DNA from 2 places in the Kitasatospora sp. NPDC059571 genome. Region 2 is predicted to be linked to the other one. Evidence: predicted binding sites of a transcription regulator. Region 2 holds the regulator's gene; the other holds the start of a gene.
The links. Region 2 encodes HrcA, which represses chaperone genes, less so after heat shock. Its sites were predicted from a motif close to TTNGCACTCNGNNNNNCNGAGTGCNAA; they were not measured.

Region 1: a site for HrcA is predicted at 5,166-5,192, ahead of groES (co-chaperone GroES). Genes of this name have one in related genera too.

The regions. Positions count from the first base shown of each region.
Region 1 covers NZ_JBHWBW010000359.1:55-7,422, reverse strand. Annotated here, with positions in the region: gene ACFV0G_RS29420 (MarR family transcriptional regulator) at 1-426, shown strand, start outside; gene tsaB (tRNA (adenosine(37)-N6)-threonylcarbamoyltransferase complex dimerization subunit type 1 TsaB) at 511-1,164, shown strand; gene rimI (ribosomal protein S18-alanine N-acetyltransferase) at 1,161-1,655, shown strand; gene tsaD (tRNA (adenosine(37)-N6)-threonylcarbamoyltransferase complex transferase subunit TsaD) at 1,648-2,727, shown strand; gene ACFV0G_RS29400 (hypothetical protein) at 2,724-2,981, shown strand; gene ACFV0G_RS29395 (polysaccharide deacetylase family protein) at 3,025-3,900, shown strand; gene ACFV0G_RS29390 (methyltransferase domain-containing protein) at 3,876-5,051, opposite strand; gene groES (co-chaperone GroES) at 5,334-5,639, shown strand; gene groL (chaperonin GroEL) at 5,735-7,368, shown strand, end outside.
Region 2 covers NZ_JBHWBW010000397.1:85-6,761, reverse strand. Annotated here, with positions in the region: partial or broken gene ACFV0G_RS30890 (DUF3097 domain-containing protein) at 1-162, opposite strand, end outside; gene ACFV0G_RS30885 (DUF2785 domain-containing protein) at 199-969, opposite strand; gene ACFV0G_RS30880 (hypothetical protein) at 1,004-1,588, opposite strand; gene htpX (zinc metalloprotease HtpX) at 1,600-2,535, opposite strand; gene hrcA (heat-inducible transcriptional repressor HrcA) at 2,759-3,847, shown strand; gene dnaJ (molecular chaperone DnaJ) at 3,918-5,057, shown strand; partial or broken gene ACFV0G_RS30860 (16S rRNA (uracil(1498)-N(3))-methyltransferase) at 5,130-5,846, shown strand; partial or broken gene ACFV0G_RS30855 (TolB family protein) at 6,036-6,677, opposite strand, start outside.

The DNA of each region.
Region 1 (7,368 bases), on a different contig from region 2:
TCCGAATCGGCCGCCCGGGCCGCCGGCGACCTGCGGGTCGTCTTCGGCCGGCTCCGCCGCCGCCTGCGCGAGCTCCAGGAGCCGGGCGACCTGACCCCGTCCCAGATGTCCGTCCTCAGCCGGCTCGGCAAGGAGGGCCCCGCCTCGGCCAGCGCGCTCGCCGCCGCCGAACGGGTCCGCCCGCAGTCCGTCGCCGCCACCCTCGGCGCCCTGGAGGAACGCGGCCTGATCGCCCGTCGGCCCGACCCCGACGACGGCCGCCGCCAGCTGATCAGCCTCTCCGGCCCCGGCCGCGAGCGCCTGGAGGACTACCGCCAGGCCCGCGAGGAGTGGCTGGCCCGCAGCCTCCAGGACCGCTGCACCGAGGCCGAGCGGCACACCGTCGTCGAGGCGATGGCCGTCCTGGAGCGGCTCACCCGGCCCTGACCGCCGCACCCCCGGAGTCGGCCCGCGGGCCCCGGGCCCGGAGCCGGTCCACCGGGCCGCCCCTCGCGGTCTAACCTTGGACGCGTGCTGCTGCTCGCGTTCGACACCGCCACCCCCGCCGTCACCGCCGCCGTCCACGACGGCACCGCCGTCCTCGCCGAGTCCTACACGGTCGACGCCAGACGGCACGGCGAGCTGCTCCTGCCCACCATCGGCGACGTGCTGCGCACCGCCGGCGTCGACAAGCGCGAGCTCACCGCGATCGCCGTCGGCGTGGGCCCCGGCCCGTACACCGGCCTGCGGGTCGGCCTGGTGACCGCCGCCGCCCTCGGCCACGCGCTCTCGCTGCCCGTGCACGGCGTCTGCACCCTCGACGCGATCGCCCACCGGGCCCGCCGCGAGGGCGTCACCGGCCCGTTCACGGTCGCCACCGACGCGCGCCGCAAGGAGGTCTACTGGGCCTCGTACGACGCCGACGGCGCCCGCACCGCCGGGCCGTCCGTCGACCGCCCGGCCGACCTGGCCGCGCCCGGGCGCTCGGTCGGCGCCGGCGCCCTGCTCTACCCGGACACCTTCCCCGGCGCGGCCGGCCCCGAGCACGTCTCGGCCGGGGCGCTGGCCGACTTCGCCGCCACCGAGCTCGCCGCCGGCCGCGAGCTGCTGCCGAACGCCCCGCTCTACCTCCGCCGCCCGGACGCCCAGGTCCCGGCCGGCTACAAGGCGGTGCTCCCGGCATGACCGCGATCACCCTCCGGCCGATGCGCTGGTGGGACATCGAACCGGTGATGGAGCTCGAACTGCGGCTGTTCCCCGAGGACGCCTGGTCGCGCGGCATGTACTGGTCCGAACTGGCCGAGGCCCACCCCGGCGGGACCCGCCACTACACCGTCGCCACCGACCCGGACGGCGCCGTGGTCGGCTACGCCGGACTCATGACGATCGGCGCCGAGGGCGACGTCCAGACCATCGCCGTCGACGACCGGATCCAGGGCCGCGGCCTCGGCGCCGCCCTGCTCACCGACCTGGTCGAGGAGTCCGCCGCCCGCGGCTGCACCGAACTGCTGCTGGAGGTCCGGGTGGACAACCTGCGCGCCCAGCGGCTCTACGAGCGATTCGGCTTCCGGCCGGTCGGCGTCCGCCGCGGCTACTACCAGCCCGCGAACGTCGACGCGCTCGTCATGCGACTCGACCACCCCACGCACGATGCGAAGGACCCGAACAATGGCTGACGAACCGCTCGTCCTCGGTATCGAGACCTCCTGCGACGAGACCGGCGTCGGCATCGTCCACGGCACCACGCTGCTCGCCGACGCGGTCGCCTCCAGCGTCAACGACCACGCCCGCTACGGCGGCGTCGTCCCCGAGATCGCCAGCCGCGCGCACCTGGAGGCGATGGTCCCGACCATCCGGCGCGCCCTGGAGACCGCCGGCGTCAAGGCCAGCGACCTCGACGGCATCGCCGTCACCGCCGGCCCCGGCCTGGCCGGCGCCCTGCTGGTCGGCGTCTCCGCCGCCAAGGCGTACGCCTGGGCCCTCGACAAGCCGCTGTACGGGGTCAACCACCTCGCCTCGCACATCTGCGTCGACCAGCTGGAGCACGGCCGGCTGCCCGAGCCGACGATGGCCCTGCTGGTCTCCGGCGGCCACTCCTCGCTGCTGATGTCCACCGACATCACCAGCGACGTCCGCCCGCTCGGCGCCACCATCGACGACGCGGCCGGCGAGGCCTTCGACAAGGTCGCCCGGGTGCTCGGCCTCGGCTTCCCCGGCGGCCCCGTCGTCGACCGGATGGCCCGTGACGGCGACGGCAGGGCCATCGCCTTCCCGCGCGGCCTCAGCACCGCCAGCGACCCCGCCTACGACTTCTCCTTCTCCGGCCTGAAGACCGCGGTCGCCCGCTGGGTCGAGGCCAGGCGCCGGGCCGGCGAGGAGGTGCCGGTCGCCGACGTCGCCGCGTCCTTCCAGGAGGCCGTCACCGACGTGCTCACCCGCAAGGCCGTCCGTGCCTGCAAGGACAACGGCGTGGACCACCTGATGATCGGCGGCGGCGTCGCCGCCAACTCCCGGCTGCGCGAGATGGCCCAGCAGCGCTGCGACAGGGCGGGCATCGTGCTGCGGGTGCCCCGCCCGGGCCTGTGCACCGATAACGGCGCGATGGTCGCCGCACTCGGCTCCGAGATGGTCCGCCGCGGCCGCACCCCCTCCGCCTTCGACCTGTCCGCGGACTCCTCGCTGCCGGTCACCGAGGTGCACGTGCCGCACACCGAGTTCCACGCGCACGCGCACGAGTCGCTGCGGTGACCCGTGCCCTGATGTGGGAGGCCCGCGCCGCCGAGGGCCGGGCCGGCGACCTGGAGCACTGGGTGCGCGGCACCGCGCTGCCCGCGCTGCGCGCCGCCGCCCCCGACCGCACCGAACTGCTGACCGCGGACGGCGGCCGGGTCCTGCTGATCACCTGGTGGACGGGGTCGGCGGAGCCGGTCGGCGACCCGCCCGCCGAGCTGCTCGCCCGCCCGGTGCACCGCTGGTCCTTCACCTCCCGCCACGTCGAGTAGCGTGCGTTCCTGAGAGTTCGCTGAACACGGGTGGGGGCGCGCGGTGCTGAAGAGGTCTTGGTTCACGGCGGTGGGGGCACTGGCCCTCCTCACGGTCGCCAGCGGGTGCGGCGGGGCCCCCGCGACGCCCCGGACCCAGGCGCCGCCGCCCGGCAGCGCCGGCGGCAGCGCGCCCGCCCCGAGCGGCACCCCCAGCGGCCGGGACGCGGCCCCCGACGCCGCCGCCTGGTCGAAGTGGGGCCTCAAGCCGCTGCCCGCCGCACCGGCCGCCCCCGCCGACAAGCCGATCAAGCTGACCCGCACCGGCCAGGTCCCGGTCTTCAGCGAGGTGCCGACCACCGACCGGGTCGTCTTCGTGACGCTCGACGACGGCGCAGAGAAGGACCCGAAGTTCGTCGCGATGATGAACGACCTCAAGGTGCCGGTCTCGATGTTCCTGACCCGCGACCTCATCAGCGGCGACTACGGCTACTTCAAGCCGCTGCAGGCGCTCGGCAACCACATCCAGAACCACACCGTCGACCACCCGGCGATGAGCAAGGCCTCCCCGGAGAAGCAGAAGTCCGAGGTCTGCGACGACCAGAGCGCGCTCACCCGGGAGTACGGCACCGCGCCGCTGCTCTTCCGCCCGCCGTACGGCGACGGCGCCCACACCACCGCGCTCAACGCCGCCGTCCAGGCCTGCGGCCCGCGCGCCGTGGTGCTCTGGCGGGAGTCCATGCAGATCCACGACATGCAGTACCAGGCGGCGGACAAGAAGCTCCGGCCCGGCGACATCATCCTCGCCCACTTCCGCGGCCCCAAGGACCTCAAGGGCGAGACCATGACCCAGATGTTCGGCGAACTGCTCAGCCGCATCCAGGAGCAGGGCTTCGCGGTGGCCCGGCTGGAGGACTACATCGCCGCCCCGACCGGCTGACCCAGCATCATCAGCGGGCCGTGGTCGGTGCGGCTGAGGATCACCGTCACCTCGTGGGGGCCGCTCGGCTTCAGCTGCCGGCGCAGTTCCTCCGGGGTGATCGCGATCCCCCGCTTCTTGATCACCACGGTGCCGGCGCCCCGCTCCCGCAGCAGCGCCTTCAGCCGCTTCACGTTGTACGGCAGCGCCTCGCCGATCTCGTACGCGTGCGCGTACGGGGTCGGCACCAGCTCGTCCGAGGTGATGTAGGCGATCATCGGGTCGATCAGCCGCCCGCCCACCTGCTCGGCGACGTCCGCCACCAGCCGGGCCCGGATCACCGCGCCGTCCGGCTCGTACAGGTACCGCCCCACCGGGCCGGCCGCGGCGGGCCGGCCGGTCCCGGTGAGGCTGTGCCCGCCGGGCAGCACCGTCGCCCGGTAGGGCTGCGCCGCGCCGGTGCCGAACCAGAGCACCGCCTCCTTCACCTCGCCGCGGTCCGAGACCCACTCCGCCTCGGCGCCCTCCGGAACCAGCTCGTGCGGGATGCCCGGCGCCACCTTGAGCGCCCCGAACGGCGTGCCGCGGGCCGCGCCGATCGCCCAGGAGAGCGGCGGCGAGTACGCCTCCGGGTCGAACACCCGGCCCCGCGCGGTGCGCCGCGCCGGGTCGGTGAACACCGCGTCGAAGCCGGCCGTGTCGACCTCCGCCACGTCCGCGCAGCGCACCTCGACCAGGGCGGACAGGCCCAGCGCGTCCGCGTTGGCCCGCGCCACCGCGCAGGTCAGCTCACTGCGGTCGACGGCCAGCACCCGCACGCCGGCCCGGGCCAGCGCGATCGCGTCCCCGCCGATCCCGCAGCACAGGTCGGCGAGCGTGCGCACGCCCAGGTCCGCGAACCGGCGCGCCCGCCACTCGGCGACGCTGCGCCGGGTGGCCTGCTCCACGCCGTCCGGGGTGAAGTACATCGACTCGGCGTCGCTGCCGAACTTCGCCGCCGCCCGCTGCCGCAGCCGGGCCTGCTCGAAGGCGGCGCGGACCAGGTCCACCGGGTGGTCCCGGCGCAGCCTGGTGGCCAGCGCCAGCTCGTCCGACTCGCGGAATCCGCGCAGTTCGGTCAGCAGGGCCCGGCCCTCGTCGGTCAGCAGGGCCCGGAACGATTCGATCTCCACCCGGCCATTGTCCCGGTCCTCCGGGCCGGTCGCCGACGCGGTCGCGGCCGGCACCGCCGCCGCCCGGGCGCGAGGACGCGTGCGCGCCGCCCCGCGATTCTGCGAGCCACGCCGTTGGCACTCTGGTTGACTGAGTGCTAACGGCGGCCTATGGTCGTTCCTGGCACTCCCCCCGGGTGAGTGCCAATGCGACGGAGTGCGCCTGACCCCCGCGACGGCAGGCCTGCGGACATCGCCCTTCCCTGTTAGACAACCCCGTAATCTCCGAAGGGGAGCTCGGACGTGACCACCAGCAGCAAGGTTGCCATCAAGCCGCTCGAGGACCGCATCGTGGTCCAGCCGCTCGACGCCGAGACCACCACGGCCTCCGGCCTGGTTATCCCGGACACCGCCAAGGAGAAGCCCCAGGAGGGCGTCGTCCTGGCCGTCGGCCCGGGCCGTTTCGAGGATGGCCAGCGCCTGCCGCTCGACGTCGCCGTCGGTGACATCGTCCTGTACTCCAAGTACGGCGGCACCGAGGTCAAGTACCAGGGCGAGGAGTACCTCGTCCTCTCGGCTCGCGACGTTCTCGCCATCATCGAGAAGTAAGTCGTCACGGCACGCCCCGGAACCGCGTCAGCACTGACCCGGGCCGGGGCGTGCCCTTTGGTCCAACCGACGTAGAACCCCTGAGGAACGGGAACATGGCGAAGATCCTGCAGTTCGACGAGGACGCCCGCCGCTCGCTGGAGCGCGGTGTCAACAAGCTGGCCGACACCGTCAAGGTGACCATCGGCCCCAAGGGCCGCAACGTCGTCATCGACAAGAAGTTCGGCGCCCCCACCATCACCAACGACGGTGTGACGATCGCCCGCGAGGTCGAGCTCGACGACCCGTACGAGAACCTCGGCGCGCAGCTCGTCAAGGAGGTCGCCACCAAGACCAACGACGTCGCTGGCGACGGCACCACCACCGCCACCGTGCTCGCCCAGGCCCTGGTCAACGAGGGCCTGCGCAACGTCGCCGCCGGCGCCGGCCCGGCCGCCCTGAAGAAGGGCATCGACAAGGCCGTCGCCGCCGTCGCCGAGCACCTGCTCTCGGTGGCCCGCGAGATCGAGGGCAAGGACGACGTCGCCGCCGTCGCGTCCCTCTCCGCCCAGGACACCCAGGTCGGCGAGCTCATCGCCGAGGCGATCGACAAGGTCGGCAAGGACGGTGTCATCACCGTCGAGGAGTCCAACACCTTCGGCGTGGAGCTCGAGTTCACCGAGGGCATGCAGTTCGACAAGGGCTACCTGTCGCCGTACTTCGTGACCGACGCGGAGCGCCAGGAGGCGGTCCTCGAGGACCCGTACATCCTGATCAACCAGGGCAAGATCTCCTCCATCCAGGAGCTCCTCCCGCTGCTGGAGAAGATCCTGCAGGGCGGCGGCTCCCGCCCGCTGCTGATCATCGCCGAGGACGTCGACGGCGAGGCGCTGTCCACCCTCGTGGTGAACAAGATCCGCGGCACCTTCAACGCGGTGGCCGTCAAGGCCCCCGGCTTCGGCGACCGCCGCAAGGCGATCCTCGGCGACATCGCCGTCCTCACCGGCGCGACCGTCATCTCCGAGGAGGTCGGCCTCAAGCTCGACCAGGCCGGCCTGGACGTGCTCGGCACCGCCCGCCGCATCACCGTCACCAAGGACGAGACCATCCTCGTCGACGGTGCCGGCGACTCGGACGCGGTGGCCGGCCGCGTCGGCCAGATCAAGGCCGAGATCGCCGCCACCGACTCCGACTGGGACCGCGAGAAGCTGCAGGAGCGCCTGGCCAAGCTGGCCGGCGGCGTGTGCGTCATCAAGGTCGGCGCGGCCACCGAGGTGGAGCTCAAGGAGCGCAAGCACCGCCTCGAGGACGCCATCTCCGCCACCCGCGCCGCGGTCGAGGAGGGCATCGTCGCCGGCGGCGGCGCCTCGCTCGTGCACGCCGCCAAGGTGCTGGACGGCGGCCTGGGCCTGTCCGGTGACGAGGCGACCGGTGTCGCGGTCGTCCGCAAGGCGCTCGCCGAGCCGCTGCGCTGGATCGCCCAGAACGCCGGCCTGGAGGGCTACGTCATCACCTCCAAGGTCGCCGACCTGGAGGCCGGCCACGGCTACAACGCGGCCACCGGCGAGTACGGCGACCTGGTGAAGGCCGGCGTCATCGACCCGGTCAAGGTCACCCGTTCCGCCCTGGAGAACGCCGCCTCCATCGCCTCCCTGCTCCTCACCACCGAGACCCTCGTGGTGGAGAAGAAGGAGGAGGAGGCCGACAACGGTCACGGCCACTCGCACGGCGGCCACGGCCACTCCCACTG
Region 2 (6,677 bases):
GACCGTGAACCCCTCCGCAGTCTTCTCGCACCGCACCACGGCCCCGCAGAACCCGGTGGCCGCCTCCTCCACCACCAGCTCCCGCTCCGCCGCCACCTCCGGCGCCGCCTCCTGCCGCTTCCACGGCGGGGTCAGGTCCGGGCCGTACTCCCTGCTGCGCATGGACGAATTCTAGGCATCCTGACGTGGGCTCATCCCTCATCCGGCGTACGGCGAGTTGACCGCCAGCACGGCGGCGACCCGCTCGCGGACGGCCGCCGCGTGCCGCAGCGGCACCGCCTCGCCGTGCCGCCGCTCGGGCCGGACACCGCGGTCGGCCAGCAGATAGAGCACCCGCAGCGTGCGCATCGTGTTGGAGGCGTACGGCGGCACCGGGCCGGGCTCCGCGGCGGCGAAGTCGGCGGCGATCGGCTCCAGCCACGCCAGCGACTCGCTCTCGGTCAGTTCGGCGCGGGTCAGCACCACGGCCAGGGCGAAGCCGAGCCGGTCGTCCTCCATCGCGTCGAAGACGTGCGCGGTCGGGGCGAGCAGCCGGCTGCAGGCCGTGGCCAGCAGGGGCGCCGGGTCGGCCCGCGGGCAGCGGCCGAAGGCGGCCAGCAGGTCGGCGCCGTGCGCGACGGCGTGCAGCCAGCCGAGCCGCTCGTCGTGGCCGCGCAGGTCGCGCTCGCCGGGGTACCACTGCGTGAAGGCGGACAGCCAGGCCGGGTCGTACCCGCCGCACCCCACGATCCTCGCCAGCACGAGCGGGGCGAAGGTCCGCGCCTGGATCTCCGGGGCGGTGAACCACCCGGCCAGCCGGTCGCCGAGCTCCTGCCGCCGGGACGGCTCCAGCAGCGGGACCCACTGCGCCAGCCGGGTGAAGGCCAGCTCGTCGCGGAGCACCGGGTCGGGCGAGCGCAGGGCGCCGACCACCTCGTCCAGGAGCTCGGGGGAGGGGGCGGTCGCGGTGGTGCCGGTCCAGTCGATCACCCGAGCGACCCTAGGGCCGCCGCCACCGGTCCGGCTACAGGCCCGGGGCGCCCCAGACCGGGAACCAGCGGGTCAGGTCCTGTTCGATCCGGAGGTCGTCGCCGAGCATGGCCTTGACCTGGAGCTCGACCGGGCTGTTGCGCTTCTCGCCGCCGCCGGGCATCGGGGCGAAGGGGTAGAACGTGCCGCGCTTGTAGAGGTAGACCAGGCCGAGGGACTGGCCCTCGGTGTTGCGGAAGGCGACGATCGAGCAGAGCAGCTGCGGGCCGAAGCCGTTGGCCTCCAGCTCGCTGTTGACCGCGTGCAGGTCGTTGACCAGGTCGGGCAGCTCCTCGGGGGTGTGCCGGGCCAGCAGCCAGGAGTAGCCGTAGGAGTCCCGGGAGGCCTCCACCGGGACGCCGCCGCGGTCGGCGTCGGCGTCGAGCAGGGCCCGCACCTGCCGCTGCACCTCGTCGAAGGCGCCGCCCTCGACGGCCGCGAAGCAGACCGAGCCGAGCCCGGTCGGCCGGAAGCCGGCCGCCGCCTCCAGGGTGAGCGCGGCGGACGGGATGCCGAAGAGCTGGTCGAGGTCGGGCCGGACCGGCTTGGTCCGGCCGAGCAGGGCGTCCAGGAATCCCACGGGGTCTCCTCTCAGTGGCCGGCCTCGCCGTGGCCGAGCTCGGTGCTGATCCGGGCCAGCTGGGCCAGCCGCTGCTCCAGCGTCGGGTGGGTGGAGAACAGCTGGGCGGCGGTCTCCCGGGCGCCGAGCGCCGGGGCGAAGTAGAAGGCGTTGTACGGCTGCGAGCGGCGCAGGTCCTCGCTCGGGATGGCGGCGATCTGCCCGGTGACCTTGGTGAGCGCCGAGGCCAGGGCGCTGGGCCGGCCGGTGAGCTGGGCGGCGGCCCGGTCGGCGGCGAGCTCGCGGTAGCGCGACAGCAGCCGGGTGAGCAGGAAGCTCAGCGCGTAGACGACCATGCTGGCCAGCGGGATGACGATCAGCGCGATCGCGGTGTTCGGGTCGTTGCTGTTGCGGTTGTTGCCGTAGAAGCCCCCGTAGAAGGCGATCCTGGTCATCGCCCCGGCGAGGACGCCGAGGAAGCCCGCGATGGTCATCACCGCGACGTCCCGGTGGGCGACGTGCGACAGCTCGTGGGCGAGGACGCCCTCCAGCTCCTCGGGCTGGAGCCGGCGCAGCAGGCCGGTGGTGACGCAGACCACCGCCTTGTCCGGGTTGCGGCCGGTGGCGAAGGCGTTCGGCATGTCGTTGTCCGCGACGGCGACCCGCGGCTTGGGCATGTCGGCCAGCGCACAGAGCCGGTCGATCGTGCCGTGCAGCTGCGGGTACTGCTCGGGGCTGACCTGGTGGGCGCCCATCGCCTTCTCGGTGATCTTGTCGCTGAACCAGAACTGGGCGACGAACAGCGCGCCGGAGATCAGCACGATGATCGGCCAGGCGCCGCGCAGCAGCGCGATCAGCAGTCCGGTGAAGCCGACGTAGACCAGGCCGATGAGGAACATCGTGGTGACCATCCGACCGGTGAGACCGCGGTCGGGTGCGAAGCGGGAGTGCTGCCGTGACGACGACATCGCTGCTCCTTCGATAGCTCGCTCGACTTCGATGCTGCCACTCCCCGGCCGGAGGGGCACCGTCCGCCACGACGGGATCGGTCGAGGATCACGTGGGCGGCCCGTTCCTGCCGTCGAAGGTGGGCCTTACACTGGCAGGTACGGTTTTGGCACTCTGCCATCCGGAGTGCCAGACAACGGACGGCTACCCGACTCAACGGACGAAGACGGAGGTGCGTGCCCCATGGCCGGCGAGCGCAGGGCCGACGACGGCAGGGCCGACGCCCGCCTGGTCGAGGCGCGCCCGAACGTCCGGCCGCTGGACGAGCGGCGCCTCGCGGTGCTGCGGGCGATCGTCCAGGACTACGTGGGCACCGAGGAGCCGGTCGGCTCCAAGGCCCTGGTCGAGCGGCACAACCTCGGGGTCTCCCCGGCCACCGTCCGCAACGACATGGCGGCGCTGGAGGAGGACGGCTTCATCCACCAGCCGCACACCAGCGCCGGCCGGATCCCCACCGACAAGGGCTACCGGCTGTTCGTCGACCGGCTGGCCGAGGTCAAGCCGATGACCCCGCCCGAGCGGCGCGCCATCCGGCACTTCCTGGAGGGCGCGGTCGACCTGGACGACGTGGTGGCCCGCACGGTGCGGCTGCTCGCGCAGCTGACCCGGCAGGTCGCCGTCGTGCAGTACCCGTCGCTGACCCGCTCCACCGTGCGGCACGTCGAACTGGTCGCGCTCGCCCCCGCCAAGGTGATGCTGGTGCTGATCACCAACACCGGCCGGGTGGAGCAGCGGATGGTCGACTGCCCGGGCTCGGTCGGCGAGAGCGTCCTGGCGGACCTGCGCACCAAGCTCAACGCCCGGGCCGCGGGCCGGCGGCTGCCCGACGTCCCGGCGCTGCTGGAGGACCTGCCGGCCGGCTTCGAGCCCGCCGACCGCCCGACCGTCTCCACGGTGCTCGCCACCCTGTTCGAGACCCTGGCGGAGCAGAACGAGGAGCGGATCATGCTGGCCGGCACGGCCAACCTGACGCGCTTCGGCCACGACTTCCCGCTGACCATCCAGCCGGTCCTGGAGGCCCTGGAGGAGCAGGTCGTCCTGCTCCGCCTGCTGGGTGAGACCGCGGAGTCCGGGATGACGGTCCGGATCGGCCGGGAGAACGACTACGAGGGCCTCAATTCCACGTCCGTCGTCTCCGTCGGTTACGGTTCGGGCGACCAGAGCGTGGCAAAGCTGGGTGTGATCGGTCCGACCCGGATGGATTACCCGGGCACAATGGGGGCGGTGCGAGCGGTGGCACGGTACGTGGGTCAGATCCTGGCCGAGTCGTAGGAGCACACCGCGCCCGGCGCGGGAGACCAGTCGCAAGCACTTCTAAGAGGCGGAACAAGCGGAGCATTTGGTGGCCACGGACTACTACGCGGTACTCGGCGTCCGGCGGGATGCGGGCCAGGACGAGATCAAGAAGGCGTTCCGTCGCCTCGCGCGCGAACTGCACCCGGACGTCAACCCGGACCCGAAGACGCAGGAGCGGTTCAAGGAGATCAACGCCGCCTACGAGGTGCTCTCCGACCCGGCCAAGCGCCAGGTGTACGACCTCGGCGGCGACCCGCTCTCCCCGAACGGCGGCGGCGGTGGCGCCGGCGGCTTCGGCGCGGCCGGCTTCGGCTTCTCCGACATCATGGACGCCTTCTTCGGCGCCGCGGGCGGCCAGCGCGGCCCCCGCTCGCGCACCCGGCGCGGCCAGGACGCGATGATCCGGCTGGAGATCACCCTGGAGGAGGCCGCCTTCGGCACCACCAAGGAACTCCAGGTCGACACCGCCGTCACCTGCACCACCTGCAACGGCGAGGGCGCCGCACCCGGCACCTCCGCGCAGACCTGCGACATGTGCCGCGGCAAGGGCGAGGTCTCCCAGGTCACCCGCTCCTTCCTCGGCCAGGTCATGACCTCCCGGCCCTGCCCGCAGTGCCAGGGCTTCGGCACCGTCGTGCCGACCCCGTGCCCGGAGTGCGCCGGCGACGGCCGCGTCCGCGCCCGCCGCACCCTCACCGTGAAGATCCCTGCCGGTGTCGACAACGGCACCCGGATCCAGCTCGCCGGCGAGGGCGAGGTCGGCCCGGGCGGCGGCCCGGCCGGCGACCTGTACGTGGAGATCGCCGAGACCGCCCACCCGACCTTCCAGCGGCGCGGCGACGACCTGCACTGCACGGTCACCATCCCGATGACCGCGGCCTCGCTCGGCACCCAGGTGCCGCTGCAGACCCTCGACGGCGTCGAGGAGGTCGACATCCGGCCCGGCACCCAGTCCGGCCAGTCGATCCCGCTGCACGGCCGGGGCATCACCCACCTGCGCGGCGGCGGCCGGGGCGACCTGATAGTGCACGTCGAGGTGCAGACCCCCACCAAGCTCGACCCCGAGCAGGAGGAGCTGCTGCGCCGCCTGGCCCTGCTGCGCGGCGAGGAGCGGCCCTCGGGCCAGTTCGCGCCCGGCCAGCAGGGGCTGTTCTCCCGCCTCAAGGACGCCTACACCGGCCGCTGATCCGGCTCCTGCCCGGCGGGGGACACCCCCCGGCGGGGCAGCGGCGTGTCCGCACCCGAAAGGAACCCCCGCATGACCGCGCCCGTCTTCGTCGTCGAGAGCGCCCTGCTGGCCGGCGCGGCCCCCGGCGCCCTGCTGCGGCTGGACGGGCCCGAGGGCCGGCACGCCGCCGCCGTGAAGCGGCTGGAGCCCGGCGAGGCGATCACCCTCGCGGACGGCCTCGGCCGCGGCGCGGACGGCACGGTCGCCGCCGTGCACGGCAAGGACGCGCTGGACGTCGAGGTCGCCGCCGTCCGGACCGAGCCCGAGCCGAGCCCGCGGATCACCGTCGTCCAGGCCCTGCCCAAGGGCGACCGCGGCGAGCTCGCCGTGGAGACCATGACCGAGGTCGGCGTGGACGCCGTGATCCCGTGGGCCGCCTCCCGCTGCATCACCCAGTGGAAGGGCGACCGCGGCGCCAAGGCGCTCGCCAAGTGGCGGGCCGCCGCCCGCGAGGCCGGCAAGCAGTCCCGCCGGCTCCGCTTCCCCGAGGTCCACGACCCGATGACCACCCGCCAGCTGCTGCCGCTGCTCGGGCAGGCCGCGCTCGCCGCGGTGCTGCACGAGGAGGGCGCCGAACCGCTCGCCTCCGCCGCCCTGCCCGGCACGGGCGACATCGTCCTGGTGGTCGGCCCCGAGGGCGGCGTCTCGCCCGAGGAGCTCGCCGCGTTCGCCGGTGCGGGCGCCGCCCCCTACCGGCTCGGCCCCTCGGTGCTGCGCACCTCCACCGCGGGCGTGGCGGCCGGCGCCCAGCGCCACCGCCGCCCCCGCCCCGGGGCCCCCCACCCCGCCCCCCCGCGCCTGCTCGCCCCCACCGGCCCCCCCCCCCGGGGTGCGGCCATCACACCCCGCGCGGCCCCCCCCCACCGCCCGGCCGGGCGCTTCTGCGCCCGGCCGTCCCGCGTTCTCCGGCGTTCGCCCGTGCGGGCCGGGTGCCGCTCAGCCGCGGTAGGCCGGCATGCCGGGCCCGGCGACCGCGAGGACCGGTGCGGCGGAGCCGTCGACGGGCAGGGTGACGACGCCGGCGGCGGTGCGGGCGGCGATCGTCCGGCCGTCCGGCGACCAGGCCGGCTCGGTGTAGTCCGTGGTGGCGTGCGGGGTGAGGTCCCGGGCGACCGGCTTCCCCTGCTGCACGTCCTGCACGAAGAGGTGGTCGTGGCCCGCGACCGACCGGACGAAGACGATCTCCTCGCCGTCCCGGGAGAGCGCCGGCTCGGAGCCGACGGCGATCGCGGCGCCCTGCTGGCGCAGGTAGTCGTCGCGGACGTAGACCTCGTGGTCGGTGGTGTTGGCGTAGACGGTGGTGCCGTGCTGGGCGCCGCCGCCGCTGATCCAGACGTTCCCGGTGGTCGGCAGCGGCTTCGCGTCCTCGTCGGAGAAGGTGTTCAGCGACAGCGGCTCGGGCGCGGCCCCGACGGCGGTCGCCGGCACGCCGACCAGACGGGCGGCGGCGCCCTGCCCGACGGTGAAGAGGATGTTGTTCTTCGCCGGGATGCGGTTCGCGGTGTCGGCCGTGTCGACCTGCCAGGTGGGGTGCGACCAGGTCTGACCGCCGGTGTTGCGGGCGACCACGACCCGGCC